Catalinimonas alkaloidigena: one gene and its partner. The protein of the gene in region 1 interacts with the protein of each later gene in a pairwise test. Links are inferred from orthologs where the notes say so. Each region holds a gene or a part of one and is shown on either strand. Other genes may lie near its edges.

The links. Proteins that work in one complex are often made in the same cells at the same time.
Region 2: the proteins of dnaE (region 1) and OKW21_RS28545 interact in binary tests that used the Escherichia coli proteins (3 or more experiments, as listed by UniProt). The link is inferred for Catalinimonas alkaloidigena from one-to-one orthologs.

Annotation. Positions count from the first base shown.
Region 1 is NZ_JAQFIL010000001.1:6,097,258-6,106,620, forward strand. What follows is about bases 1,841-6,607. They hold dnaE (DNA polymerase III subunit alpha), read right to left. Parts: upstream 6,238-6,607; coding sequence 2,041-6,237; downstream 1,841-2,040. Also shown: OKW21_RS24685 (class I SAM-dependent methyltransferase), read right to left, coding at 1-436; OKW21_RS24690 (outer membrane beta-barrel protein), read left to right, coding at 782-1,465; OKW21_RS24695 (hypothetical protein), read right to left, coding at 1,605-1,784; OKW21_RS24705 (NAD(P)H-dependent oxidoreductase), read left to right, coding at 6,947-8,260; OKW21_RS24710 (sugar phosphate isomerase/epimerase family protein), read right to left, coding at 8,320-9,363. UniProt on the Escherichia coli protein: DNA polymerase III is a complex, multichain enzyme responsible for most of the replicative synthesis in bacteria. This DNA polymerase also exhibits 3' to 5' exonuclease activity. The alpha chain is the DNA polymerase catalytic subunit.
Region 2 is NZ_JAQFIL010000001.1:7,028,056-7,033,243, forward strand. Bases 2,298-5,188 are described here. They hold OKW21_RS28545 (methionine aminotransferase), read right to left. Parts: upstream 4,380-5,188; coding sequence 3,216-4,379; downstream 2,298-3,215. Other genes in these bases: OKW21_RS28535 (hypothetical protein), read left to right, coding at 2,298-2,424; OKW21_RS28540 (amidohydrolase), read right to left, coding at 2,413-3,219; def (peptide deformylase), read right to left, coding at 4,384-4,959; ruvX (Holliday junction resolvase RuvX), read right to left, coding at 4,963-5,188. Also shown: OKW21_RS28530 (T9SS type A sorting domain-containing protein), read left to right, coding at 1-2,032; more of OKW21_RS28535, read left to right, coding at 2,029-2,297. UniProt on the Escherichia coli protein: Shows aminotransferase activity with methionine and histidine as substrates, and to a lesser extent also with phenylalanine.

The sequences.
Region 1 (9,363 bases):
CTGTATGAAGCCGTGCTGCAATATCACGCAACAGTTTTAGTTTACCGTCCTCATCATCAGGGATAAAATGTAAAACCAGTATCAGCGTGGCTGCATCATATTTCTGCTCGGTTGGCAAATCACTTACTACACCGGTTTTAAGCATTAAAAGTGGGTCATTATCCCAATAGGCAAGTTTCATCTGAGCCAAACGAATCATTTGAGGAGAGGGATCTATACCAGTAATTTTCCAGCCGCTCACCTGTTGTTTGATCTCTGCAATTTCCTGTCCTGTGCCACAGCCAGCAATAAGCAGTCTGCGCTCTTCTTCAGCAGGAAAATAAGCATTAAGTATTGCGGGAATAGACTGTTGTACAAAACGGTAATTAGGTACCCAGGTTGGAATTTTATCGTCGTATTGTGTGGCGCGATCACCCTCAAAAAACTCAATATGCATAATCTAACTAAGATTTTTAGGCAAAATGCCCAATCCCTTCAGATTATACAAGCCTTTGCTCAAAAGCGAAAAGATTTAAGGGTAAATGCAACCTCAAACTCATTTTCATAATCTAGTTAATACGAGCGCAAACATGAAAATAGTAACTGTCTGTATTTCCTCAAAGCATGATAACTTCAGGAAAATTATACGTGTAATTACCAGATAACACACTTAAGATACATAACAAGCGTTGTGCTTTCATAGTATAATTTGGTGAAGACGTTTCATACTTGCAAAATCTCAATACCTTTGCGGACATACTGAAGAAGAATTTTTAATAGCTTAAAATCTAATCAAACAATAATGAAAAGAGTATTTTTAATATTTTCCCTTCTACTTACCTACTCACTGGTACAAGGCCAGGAGCAGCAGAGTCAATTCACCTCGGCACAACCTGACCTTCCGGGTATGCTGATTTTTGACTATGGCGTCAATATATTGATGAATGCTCCTGAGGAATTTGAAATCAGAACCATACGCTCTCGCAGTATTGGCTTTCATTATTTGTACCCGGTCGCTTTGGGTGAATCAAAGTTTTCATTCCATCCGGGTATAGGTATTTCTTCACACAACTATACTTTTTCAGATGAGGTAACCCTGATGGACGGAGATTCAACTGAAATCGTTGAACTGGACAATGAAGCATTCCCTAATGTAGATAAAACCAAGCTTTCTGTTCATTTCATCAATATTCCTATGGAATTTCGCTTTTTTGCGAATGATGACTATCGCGGGTTTACTGCTGCCTTGGGGGGTGTAATAGGCCGCCGTTTACTGTCTTACTCCAAAATCAAATACAATGATGATGACTATGCCAAGAACCGGAAAGACTTTAACCTAAATCCCTGGCGTTATGGCGCACATGCAAGGGTAGGTTTCAGAGGAATCACCCTTACCGGACAGTATATGTTCTCCGAAGTATTTGTTGCAGACGAAGGGCCGCAGGCTAATACACTTACCGTGGGCATAACCATTTCATTATTCTAGACCACTTTGAACAGTTATTCTATTTTAGTAAAAATGTCATCTTCTTTTTAGCAAGGACTTTATATTCTACGCTCATAGAAAAGAAAAGCAGAGGCTAGCCAATACGCTGCTTTTCTTTTCTTACGATGATTTAAGATTTTTACTTTAGAATCAATTTTTGCATTCGCAGATTCTCCTGCCTGATGCTCACCAAATGCAGTCCGCTGGTCAGGCTCTTACTCGAGTTCAGCCTGATCCCCTTTTCAAGTTCTTCAGGCATCATATGCTCATAGAGAGATTGCCTGCCGTAGCTACCCAATAGGCTTACCTCTACTTCCACACATCGCGGATTCGCTGCTATGTTCTCCCCAATGCAATGTACCCAACAACTATCCGCTGCATCACTGGCAGTGTCTGCTCATTTATTTCATCTTGAGCAATGTCAGCCTTACTGGCATCTAAGGTAGGGTAGTTGGTCCAGGACCTGTTATGCCCCAGAGCTCATTGATGTTATCCCAAACTACTCAAATAGCGTTACCAAGGCTTTTAGCATAGCATGCACACGGTTCAATTCATCTTACCTGGCAAATAAGGGCTTAATTAGCCTCTAGTTTATAAGTAATATCCTTAAGCTTTTCTACTGTTTCAAAAAAGCTATTGACAGGGTTTACTTTAAACTTCCTGGACATGGTATCTACAGTAATACTCTCCATACCGTCTTGCAGGTAAACTTTTAAGGCACAGCTACCCTGATAATCCAGGAGAAGTTTTTCCAGATCTGATACTAATTTATCATCCAGAACTTCTACAGGAATTTTGAGTTGAACACCTTTGGTCATTTTCTCGCGGATCTCACTTAAAAGCTGCACAGACTGAGGGCGAAGTTCCCAGACATCCGGTTGATTGTAGCGTTCCTCTACCTTCCCTCTTATGTATACAAACTCCCCTATAGACAGCCGATGACGGTTACTCAAAAAGTCTTCTCCAAAGAAGGCAAGGTTCAGAGAAGTCTGATAATCTTCTATGGTTACCAGGCCAAAAGGCTTACCAGTACGAGTCTGCCGCTCCTGAAATGAGGTGACGATACCTGCCACAGATATATCCTGATTCTTATAATTCGGTACCTGGTCTACCGTGCATGTACAGAAGTTTTCAATTTCTAGCTTAAACTGATCTAAAGGATGTCCAGAGATATAGAACCCAATTACCTCTTTCTCAATTTTTAGTTTTTCTATCTCACTATAAGGTTCGCAATCCGTAAGCCTGGGTAGAGGAACATCTACTCCATTACTACCTCCGAACAATGATTGTTGCGCGGACTCTTCTTCCTGTTGTAGTGTAACTGCATACTTACATGCTTTTTCTATCAGACTGGCATCTCCTTCTTCAGTATGTAAGTATTGCCTTCTATGCAAGCCATCAAAACAGTCGAAGGCACCCGCCATTGCCAAGACCTCCAGCGTTTTCTTATTGACCTGTCGGAGGTTAATCCGTTTGGTAAACTCAAAGATATCTTTGTAAAGCCCTTCTCCATCTCGTTCTTCTATGATGGCACTTACCGCATTTTCACCTGCGCCTTTTACAGCCCCTAAGCCGAAGCGGATCTGTCCTTCTTTATTCACGCCGAAGAAATACCTGCTTTCATTAACATCTGGCCCCAGCACATTGATACCCTGGCGCTTACACTCATCCAGAAAGGCAGTTACCTTATCGGAATTGTTCATATTGTGGGTAAGAACAGCCGCCATGTATTCTGCCGGATAATTCGCTTTCAGATATCCCGTCTGGTAAGCTACTACTGAATATGCGGCAGAGTGTGAACGGTTAAATCCGTACTGGGCAAACTTCTCCATAATGGAAAAAACCTCCTCAGCTTTGCCCTTTTCAATCCCATGTTTTTCTTTGGCCCCTTTGACGAAAATCTCCCGCTGCTTGTTCATCTCCTCTATCTTCTTCTTACCCATCGCCCGACGCAGCAAATCCGCACCGCCGAGAGAGTACCCTCCCAGGATCTGGGCTGTCTGCATGATTTGCTCCTGGTACACCATAATACCATAGGTATTTTTGAGGATACCTTCCAGCAGCGGATGAGGATATTCCACCTGTTCGCGCCCATGCTTGCGGTCAATGAAGTTAGGAATGAACTGCATGGGCCCCGGACGGTAAAGGGCGTTCATAGCAATCAGGTCTTCTATATTGGTAGGCTTGAGTTTTTGTAACCATTGCCGCATCCCATCTGACTCAAACTGGAAAGTACCTACGGTATCGCCCCGCTGATAAAGTTTGTAGGTTTCTTCATCATCCAGTGGAATCGTGTCAATGTCAATTTCAATACCATGATTTTGTTTAATATTTTCAAGGGCTGTTTTGATGATGGTTAGGGTTTTTAACCCCAAAAAGTCCATCTTCAACATACCTGCTGACTCCACCACCGAACCATCAAACTGCGTGATAAAAAGGTCAGAGTCTTTATCTGTCTTTACAGGAATATATTCCAGCAGGTCATCAGGAGCAATGATTACTCCGGCAGCATGTATGCCGGTACCTCTCACCGAACCTACCAGCGTTTGCGCCAGGTTTACTACTTCTGATTGCTTATCCCTACCTCGCTTAATTTGCTGTAACTCCGGTACTTCAGCCAATGCCTGCTCAAAGGTAGTCCCTGGCTTTTCCGGTACAAGCTTGGCGATGCGATTGGCTTCCGGAAGTGGCAGTTCGCTCACTCTGGCTACGTCACGGATAGACATTTTAGGAGCCATGGTGCCAAACGTCACAATCTGGGCTACCTGGTTACGTCCATATTTCTTAATTACATAATCTATTACTTTTTGTCGGCCATCGTCATCAAAGTCAATATCAATATCGGGCATGGAGATACGCTCAGGGTTGAGGAATCGCTCAAAGAGTAAGTCATACTCAATCGGATCGATATTGGTGATTCCGGTACAGTAAGCCACTACTGAACCGGCTGCGGAACCACGCCCCGGCCCTACTTTCACCCCCATTTTTCGGGCAGCGTTGATAAAATCCTGTACAATAAGGAAGTAACCGGGAAAACCCATGTCCTTGATGATCTTCAGTTCGTGGTCTATCCGCTCACTAATCTCTGGCGTGACCTCCCCATAATGGCTTTTTGCGCCTTCATATGCTAAATGACGCAAGTAGTCATCCTGGTCCTCAAACTCTTCGGGTATTTCAAAGCGGGGCAAAAGAATGTCTCGCTCCAGTTTGAGTTCTTCCGTTTTCTCTACAATTTCATAGGTATTAGTGATGGCTTCCGGTAAGTCCTGGAAGAGACGCTTCATCTCCTCTTCTGTTTTGAAATAAAACTCATCGTTAGGCATCCCAAAGCGAAACCCTCTTCCCCGCCCCTTAGGCATAGACATTACATCACCATTTTTTACACAGAGCAGTGTATCATGGGCATCAGCATCAGCACGCCTGGTATAATACACATCATTGGTAGCGATTACCTTTACATTGTACTTTTTAGCAAAGCGGAGCAATATGTCATTTACACGATTCTCTTCTTCCAGACCATGACGCTGAAGCTCTACATAAAAGTCCTCACCAAATGTTTCTTTCCACCAGACAAAGGCCTCTTCTGCCTGATGCTCCCCTACGTTCAGAATCAGATCGGGCACCTCACCGGAGATACTACCGGTAGTTGCGATCAATCCGTGCTTGTACCTCTGAATTAATTCTTTATCAACACGAGGGAAACCACCATAATAGCCTTCAATATATCCTAATGAACAAAGTTTGGAAAGGTTTTGATAACCTTCCTGATTTTTGGCCAGCAGCAGTTGCAGACTCCGCTGGTCTTTCATGTCTTTGGTAAACTTTTTCTGATGGCGATCTTCTACTACGTATACATCGCAACCTATGATAACTTTCAACCCTTGTCTTTTGCCTTCGGCCACCGCCTTAAAAGCGCCAAAAAGGCTTCCTAAGTCGGTAATTGCCACGGCGGGCATGCCTTGCTCTTTGGCTGCTGCCACGATATTTTTAAGACTGGCCGTACTCTGGAGTATAGAATATTGCGAGTGTACGTGTAAATGACTAAAAGGAGCAGTCTTAATTTCTTTGACTGGCTCATTACTTAGCGGAATAGTTGGAGCTTCTGACTCTTTTTTCTCCTTTTCAGCACGGCTGGCAGCCTCAAGATCCGGTGCTTCGTAGATGATTTTGTCCAGTGGTACTTCATCATTATAGGGCTTAACCACTTTTTCTTTGAGTAATCCAAAAAAGCAGCGCGCAGTAGCATCAACGTCAAAAGCAGAGTTGTGTGCTTCGTCAAAGCCTACACCGAAAAGCTTCTGATGGAGTTCAGAAAGAGTCGGCCATTTGTACCTTCCTCCACGTCCACCGGGAATTTTGCAAAAGTCAGTAGACTCATCTTTGGTGTCCAGCTTCTGTATATCCATCAGATGTGTAGGAAGACCTGTTCTAACCAACTCTGCGCCGGTGATATTAATATCAAAGTCTACATTATGACCTATGACTACCTGGGTACGCTCCAGGTCTTTGTTAAATATCTCAAGCACCTTTTCTAGAGGATGGCCTTCTTTCAGCGCCCGTTCTGTAGAGATACCGTGAACTTTTTCAGAATTGAAAGGAATGGTAAACCCTACTGGTTTTACGATGTAATCCTGCTGGTTGAGCAATTTTCCGTCGGCAGCATGCAACTGCCAGGATAACTGCACAATGCGGGGCCAGTTGTCCAGGTCTGTAATTGGAGCATTATAGTCGCGGGGAAGACCGGTAGTTTCAGTATCAAAGATCAGGTACATAGCGCTTGTTTTTCTCTTTTTACTCAGAATATGAGATTAAGTACTTCAGGATGCTTAACTCTCTAAGAAAGCGTAAACAGTCGCTTCAAGTAACAAAATCTGGTCATTTTATCTCAGCAAAACTAATAGAAAAAATCAAAGTATTTCTTAGTCTTCCATGTTTGTACGCTTATGTTCTGGTCATCTCAATATTTGAAAAAGGTGATCAAAAAGTATTATGCATATCAAGAAAACTCAACCCTCAGCTACGGTATTTAATGGTGCAAACAAGATAGACTTGCTGCTAAACCATAGTCACTAGACTTTCAATACTCAAACAGATCAGAAATTTCAATCATTTAACATTAAGTATAAGCTATTGCAATTTTTTTTGTGTATTTTAACAAACAAACGCTGAAACAGCCTAGTTAATTACCTCAACATCAATCATACAGTAGCGAATTCTCTATATAGTTCTTCTGAATTGAATTCTCTCTGATTGTATTACAGCAATTCCTTTTACCATTGAAGTTTCTTTGTGTGCAGCAAAACCCTGAGGGTGAAGTACACATTTCATTTTGATCTTCAAATCGTACAAAAAATGCGTAAAAAATATTGTTTATCTAATACATTATATAATTTATTTATATATAGTTAAACAATTTATGGTTTTTGTGTATTTCATTGTAGCTTTGGCTTAAAACTCGCTATATATTTAACTTATCAAGGAATGATTATTATTGACAATGCTTTGAGTTTCCGAGAAGAAGCTGGTAACCCTATTAAGGTCGGGGTAGTAGGGGCAGGCTTCATGTCGGTCGGACTAATTAACCAAATTGAGAAATACACTCCCGGCATGAAAGCAGTGGCTATCTGTAACCGTACTCCTGAGAGAGCTACCCAATGCTATCAGAAAGCTGGGGTATTAAATGTTAGTATCTGCAGCAATCATCAACAAATAGATGATAATATTCTTGCCAATAAATATAGCGTTTGTGAAGATCCCGAAGTATTGTGCAGATCCGAAGAGATTGATATCGTTGTAGAAGCAACGGGGGCTATTGATTATGGAGCTCAGGTAGTATTAACTGCGATCAAGTACAATAAACCTATTTTGATGTTAAACCCAGAGTTGGATGCAACCATTGGACCTATCCTTAAGCATTATGCAGATCAGTCAGATGTAATGCTCAGCCAAACTGATGGTGACCAGCCAGGGGTGATTATGAACCTTTACCGCTATGTAAAAGGACTGGGACTTACTCCCATGGTTTGTGGGAATATCAAAGGCTTCCTCGATGAGCATAAAAATCCTACCGATATGGAGGAGTTTGCCAACAATGTAAATCAGGGCACACGTATGATTACTAACTTTACTGACGGGACTAAGTTATCCTTTGAACAAGCTTCAGTGGCTAATGCAACCGGGATGGGAGTGGCAAAGCGAGGTATGAGTGCTTACAGGTCAAAAAAGCATATTGACGAACTCACTGATATACATGATGTCGATGAGCTCAAAGAACTGGGGGGGATCATTGATTTTGTGGTAGGTGCCAAACCTGGGCCCGGGGTATATGTATACGGCATCACTGATGACCCGATGGTAAAGGATTACTTAAAGTATCTAAAAATGGGCCCTGGTCCACTATATAGTTTTTATACCCCTTATCACCTTTGCTTTTTTGATATTCCCAGTTCCATCGCCAGGGCATTCCATTTCAATGACCCAGTGATGTATCCGCAGGGTGGCCCTGTTGTTGAAGTAGCAGCAATTGCCAAACGTGACCTTAAAGCAGGAGAAACCTTAGATGGATACGGAGGCTACCTTTCTTACGGAGTATGTGAGAACTATGATATCGCCAGAGAAGAGAACCTCTTACCCATTGGTTTGGCTGATGATGTCATCCTTAAAAGAGACATACCTAAAGACCAGGCTCTTACTTTTGACGATATTATCTACCCTAATGATCGTCTGGTCTATAAACTGTATGAGGAACAACTTAAGATATTTGAACCTGCCACAGCTACAGTAAAAGCCAGGTAAAGCAAAAGAACAAAAGCTCAATACAAGCCCCTGTTTTCTAAATAACAGGGGCTATATTTTTAGGCATATTCAGGTGTAAGACGCTCTCTTACTTTTTCCAGCAAGCTCTTGGTGGCCTTGATACCTTCCACAGCTTCCAGGTCGTTACCTTCATATTCTATTCCTACATAGCCACGATAGCCTGCATCTAGTACAATGCGCATCATTTTTTCATAGTCAGTATGAATCTCCTCTCCCTCAGAATTAAACTCATGTGTCTTGGCACTTACTCCTTTGGCAAATGGCATCAGCTCAGTAACGCCTTTATACCTATCGTACTCATCTAAACATTCGGGAGTAGGGTTTTCAGGAGAATAACCTTCTGTTTTAATACAGAAGTTACCAAAGTCAGGTAAAGTGCCCAGGTTAGAACGATTCGCCATTTTCATTACACCTGCCAGCCACTCTCCATTACTGGATAAGCCACCGTGGTTTTCTACCAGTACATTGATGCCTGCTTTCTCGGCATATTCAGCTAACGAACCCAGTCCGTCGGCAGCGAGCTTTTGTTGTTCTTCAAAGCTCCCCTGGCTGGAAGCATTGACACGGATTGAATGGCAACCTAAAAACTTAGCAGCATCTACCCATTTATAATGGTTTTCTACAGCTTTTGCTCGCTCAGCAGCATCCGGGTTACCAAGTTCACCTTCCAGATCACACATGATCAGTAATGCTTCTACCCCTTCACTATTGCAGCGATTTTTAAGCTCACTCAGGTATTCAATGTTTTTGGCTTTGTCGTAAAAGAACTGGTTTACGAATTCTACACCATCAATGCCTAACTCACGGGCTTTGGCAGGGAACTCAAGATTACTGATTTTACTGCCGGAGACAATAGTATTGTAATCGCTCTGAAATTTTTCGGCGATTACATTAAAAGGCATACTCCTGATTTCCGGATTGAATAAATAACTGTTTAAAGACCACTCTGCAAGAGAAATTTTAAAGAGCGGTTCCCCCGAAGCAGCCGCTGTGGTTCCGACCGTTTCCTCTCCTTCAGCACCTTTTTTTGAAGAGCTATTACAAGCAAATCCGGCAACCCCTAAGCCTGCTGATATGGCAAA
Region 2 (5,188 bases), 930 kb from region 1 along the record:
AGACTTAATCATATTTGATAGAACTTCGGATCAGTTTATACCTTTCCTTTCCCAAAACCAGCAGTTTGTTTACGCTCCTGTGTATAGCCTGAGCTTTCCAAAAAATATTAGCAGCTGGGTAGTCTTTGTGGATTATGATGGAGATGGCAAGCAGGATTTATTCACTGCTTCCGGAAAAAGAAGTATCACAGTATATCGTAATGTGAGTAATAGTGAGCAACTGGAATGGGAATTAGTAGCTGATCCACTAGCAACCATCGGTTTCTCAGGCTTTGAAATTGCCATTCAGCTCAACCCATCTGACATACCCGCCATTAGTGATATTGATGGCGATGGAGACCTGGATATTGTCGTTTATAATGTGAACGGTAGAGGTAACATGGAATACTACCAGAACCAAAGCGTAGAAAATGGCAATAGTAGTACGCTAGAATTTGAAGCAATAGATGATGCCTGGGGCCAGATGAGAGAATGCGGTTGTGGACAGTTTGCCTTTGAAGGTCAGAGCTGTGAGGCAATTAGTAACCGGTATAACAAAGATGCCAAACAGCTTCATATAGGAGGAAAAACCTTATTAGCCATAGATACAGACGGTGATGGGGATAAGGATATCCTGAGTAGTGATGAAGGTTGTGGTGAGCTATACTTTTTAGAAAATGTAGGTACAAGAGAAAACGCACTCTTTACATCTTTTTCCACTAACTATCCTGAAGAAATACCGGAAGAGCTATCCATTTCTTTTCCCGCGGCATATCATGTGGATGTAACACACGATGGTGTCAGAGATTTAGTGATTGCTCCCAATGTTAATGGAGAAATCACAGGGGCTGCCGATATGCGAAACTCCAGTTGGCTTTATGAGAATACAGGTACAGCGCAAATGCCTGAATTTAATTTAATACAGCGTAACTTTTTACAGTCGGCAATGATAGATGTAGGCGAAAATGCTGCTCCTACACTAGTAGATTATGATGCTGATGGTGACATGGATTTATTCATTGCCCATCGCGGAAGCATGCATGAAAACGGCTATTATGCAGGTGTTTATCTTTATGAAAACACAGGAACGACAAATGTTCCAACTTATAAATACACTACTTCAGATTACCTTGGACTAAGCCAATGGAAATTACAGCAGCTTCACCTTTATTTTGAAGATCTTAATAAAGATGGTTTGCCAGATTTGCTTTTGAGTGGGGCTGAAAGCTCTTTTTCCTCCCCCGCCACATTCTACTGGATAGCAAATCAGGCCAGCAGTCAGGGGGCATGGGTATTTAAGCCTGAGCAGAGACAAACACTTTCTCTTGATTTTCACCCGGCTGACCAGCTTGAGTTTACGGATGCTGATAATGATGGTGATGTGGACGTATTTATAGCCAAACGTGAAGGAAATCTGGAATATTACCAAAACCAGAATAGCGAGGGTTTACCTGAATGGGAACTTGTCATAGGAAATGCCGGGGGAATAAGCAGCAGTATATTTAATCGTAACCTTTCTGTTCTCCTGTATGATTTTGATGGAGACGGAAAAGAGGATTTATTGAGGAGTGATGCCAGTGAGTGGATGCTTTTGTATCCTGATTTTCTTGCCCAACTTGAAGAAGAGGCTATTGCAGATACTGTAGTAGTGAGTTTAGACGACCAAAAAAAGAACTTGGAAATAGATAAGCATGTAAGTCTGGCTGCTGCCAAAATAGATGATTCCGACAAAACTTATATTTTTGTGGGCAGCCCTCAGGGAGGAGTTCGCCTGATGAGCTACTCAGCCTGGCAAAGTAGAGAAGATGTGGCACTATTGGTTTTTCCAAATCCGACATTTTTAACGGAGCCACAGGTGAAAGTTCGGTCATCAGAGCCAATCAAGTGGCTACAAATGATTAGCATGAATGGAGCGATATTGGCTGAACTCAAGCCAAAAGATAATACAGAAGAAATGACCATAGATGTTGCAGGCCTGGCAAGAGGAATATATCTAATCAGAGTTTGGAATAGTAATGGGAAAGTAAGTGCCGAAAAACTGATGGTAAAGTGAAAGCATTTTTAAATATTCAATTGGTGGAGAGTCATGAACAGGTGGCTTTTCAGACCGGCTCAGAATCTCACATAAAAAAACTTTATCCTGAAGTAAATACCTTTAGCCTGGACAATTTTTCAGATGTAAGCATGGTAACTTATGCTCAGGAACTGATTAATCAGGCAGAAAAAATACTTATCCTGATGGAAAGTTATGACAGTAAAGCAAATCCCAATAAGTTACTCAAACTGATAAATACGCTGGTAAGAGAAAAATCTAGGCGAGTGAAGCTTATATTGTCAGGTCAAAATCTGATAATAGAAAAAATGGCTAAGACATTAGGAGATAACTTTTATAATCAGCCTACAGAAAAACATTTAATGAATGTAGCAGAAGAGTTATTTTCCTAATTGAAAAGAATCTGCATCAAGATGTGCGGGAAACTTCTGACGAAAAGCAGATAGCTCTGATTTTGAAATCTCTATTTGCGCAATATCCTCTGCTTCACCCAGATCATTCATTACTTCTCCTCTATAATTGTAAACCATTGAGTGACCATTATAAGAAACATTCATCCCATCCTCCCCTACTCTATTCACTCCAATGCAATAAGAAAGGTTCTCAATAGCTCTGGCTTGCAAAAGAGTACGCCATACCTGAACTCTGGGTGCAGGCCAGTTGGCTACGTACAGAAGAAGGTCATAAGACTGGCTTCCATCAGCGTACGTTTCATTACGACTCCAGATTGGAAATCGTAAATCATAACAGATCAAGGGCCTGATTTTCCAACCTCTCCATTCTACCACTACTCTATCAGAACCGGCAGTATAAATTTCATGCTCCTCTGACATTCTAAAAAGATGCTTCTTATCGTAGCTTACAAATTCACCATCAGGTTGCATCCACAATAGACGATTATATAGCTTTTTTCCATCTCTGGCAATAAAGCTTCCACAGATAGCAGCCTGTGTTTGCATCGCCTGCTGCTTCATCCAACGAAAAGTTTTGCTGTTCATGGGCTCTGCCAGTTCAGGTGCCGCATTGGTAAAGCCCGTACTGAACATTTCCGGCAGTACAATCAGGTCTGTTTTTCCTCCAATCTGCCAGATTTTTTCTTCAAACATAGCAAGATTAGCATCTATGTTATGCCAGTAAAGTTCAGATTGAATAAGGCTAACATTTAAAGTGTCAGAAATTTGGCTCATAAACTACAAAGGATTTTTGCGGCCTTTTCTAATGTTTCGTTGCTCTTTGCAAAACAAAAACGCAAATAATGATGATCAGTTTGGTCGTGATAAAAAACACTAATCGGAATACTGGCTAATTTGTTTTCTTGGGTCAGCTTTTCCGCCAGTGCTCGGTCAGACAGTTTTGAGTAGTCCTTATAAGAAAACAATTGAAAATAAGTACCACCTGAGGATAATGCTTTGAGAGGAGAGGCTTGGGTAAGCTTCAGGAAGAGGTCACGCTTTTTCTGGTAAAAGTCGGCCAGATGCTGATAACTATCTAAAGTATCCATGTATTCGGCCAGAGCATACTGTGTAGGTGTGTGTACACTAAACTGAAGATACTGATGTACTTTTCTGATCTCTGTACTTATTGGGGGGGGCGCTATGCAGTAGCCTACCTTCCAGCCCGTGGCATGAAAAGTTTTGCCAAAAGAAAAGACGGCGATACTACGGGTAGCTAATTCCTCATGGCATAATACACTTTGGTGTTGTTTTCCATCAAAGATAATATGCTCGTACACCTCATCGCTAAGTACTAGCATCTGGTTATCTCTGGTAATTTCTGCCAGTTGTTCTAAATCATAAGTAGAAAAAATGCTCCCACTAGGATTATGGGGAGTGTTGACTATAATCGTTCGGGTTTTACTACTAATAGCCTCTCTAACTTTATTCCAGTCTACAGTAAAATCTTTTGGGTTTAGAGCTACAGTTACGGGAATACCACCATTCAATTGTATGGAAGGGATATAGCTGTCATATGCAGGCTCCAGCACGATAACTTCATCACCAGGATGAACGATGGCTGAGATACTGGCATGCAAGGCTTCCGTAGCCCCGGCAGTAATGGTTACTTCTGTTTCGGGATTAATTATTCGCTGATATAGCTTCTCGACCTTCCCAGAAATTTGCTCGCGTAACGCTAATAGCCCAGGCATGGGGGCATATTGATTGTGCCCATCATGCATATGCTTGTACACTAATTTCTGAAGTGCTTCAGGAACAGAAAAGTCAGGAAATCCCTGAGAAAGATTAATGGCACCATAATCAGATGCCATTTTAGACATAATGGTGAAAATGGTAGTTCCCGTATCAGGAAGCTTGGATGATATTTCAGCTTGCTTAGCTTGATAATGCAAAATACTATCTTTTGGCCAGTTTGGGTGAAAGTTTCACTTTATAGTTTGCATCCACCTTGCCTTGGGTAATATTGTTGAGTTTACCCTTAATAAGGCGCTTCTTAAGCCCTTTTACATGATCAGTAAAAAGAATGCCTTCTATGTGATCATACTCATGTAGTACAATGCGGGCAGGCATATCTTCCAGAGTCTCCGTATGTTCATTCCAGTTTTCGTCCAGATACTTAATGGTTACTACTTCCGGACGATTTACATCTGCCCTAACTCCAGGGATACTCAGACAGCCCTCTTCAAAAGACCAGTCATCCCCTTCATAAGAAATAATTTCCGGATTGATGAATACCCGCTTGAAGCCTTCCCCATTACTTTCTTCATCCTCTTCTTCCATCGGGCCACTATCCACGACAAACATTCTAAGGCTTTTGCCAATTTGAGGAGCTGCCAACCCCACCCCACTGGCCTGATACATAGTTTCAAACATATCTTCACTCAGCTGCTTGGCATCTATGGAGCCTGGCTCAATATCTTCAGCCGGTGTTTTCAGTACGGGATCACCATATAATACGATGGGATAAATCATATCTTAAAAACGCTTCTTTTCTAAATAAGATTGTAAAATAATGGTGGCACTCACCTTGTCTATATTGCCCTTTTCTCTTCTGTATTTTTTAGATGTACCTCCTTCAATCATGGCCTCAAGGGCTTGTTTGGAAGTAAATCTTTCATCCTGCAAATATACGGTATGCGCCGGAAAAGTTTTTTTCAGCTTTTTAACAAATCCTTCTACATGTTTGGTTGCATGTGTATCA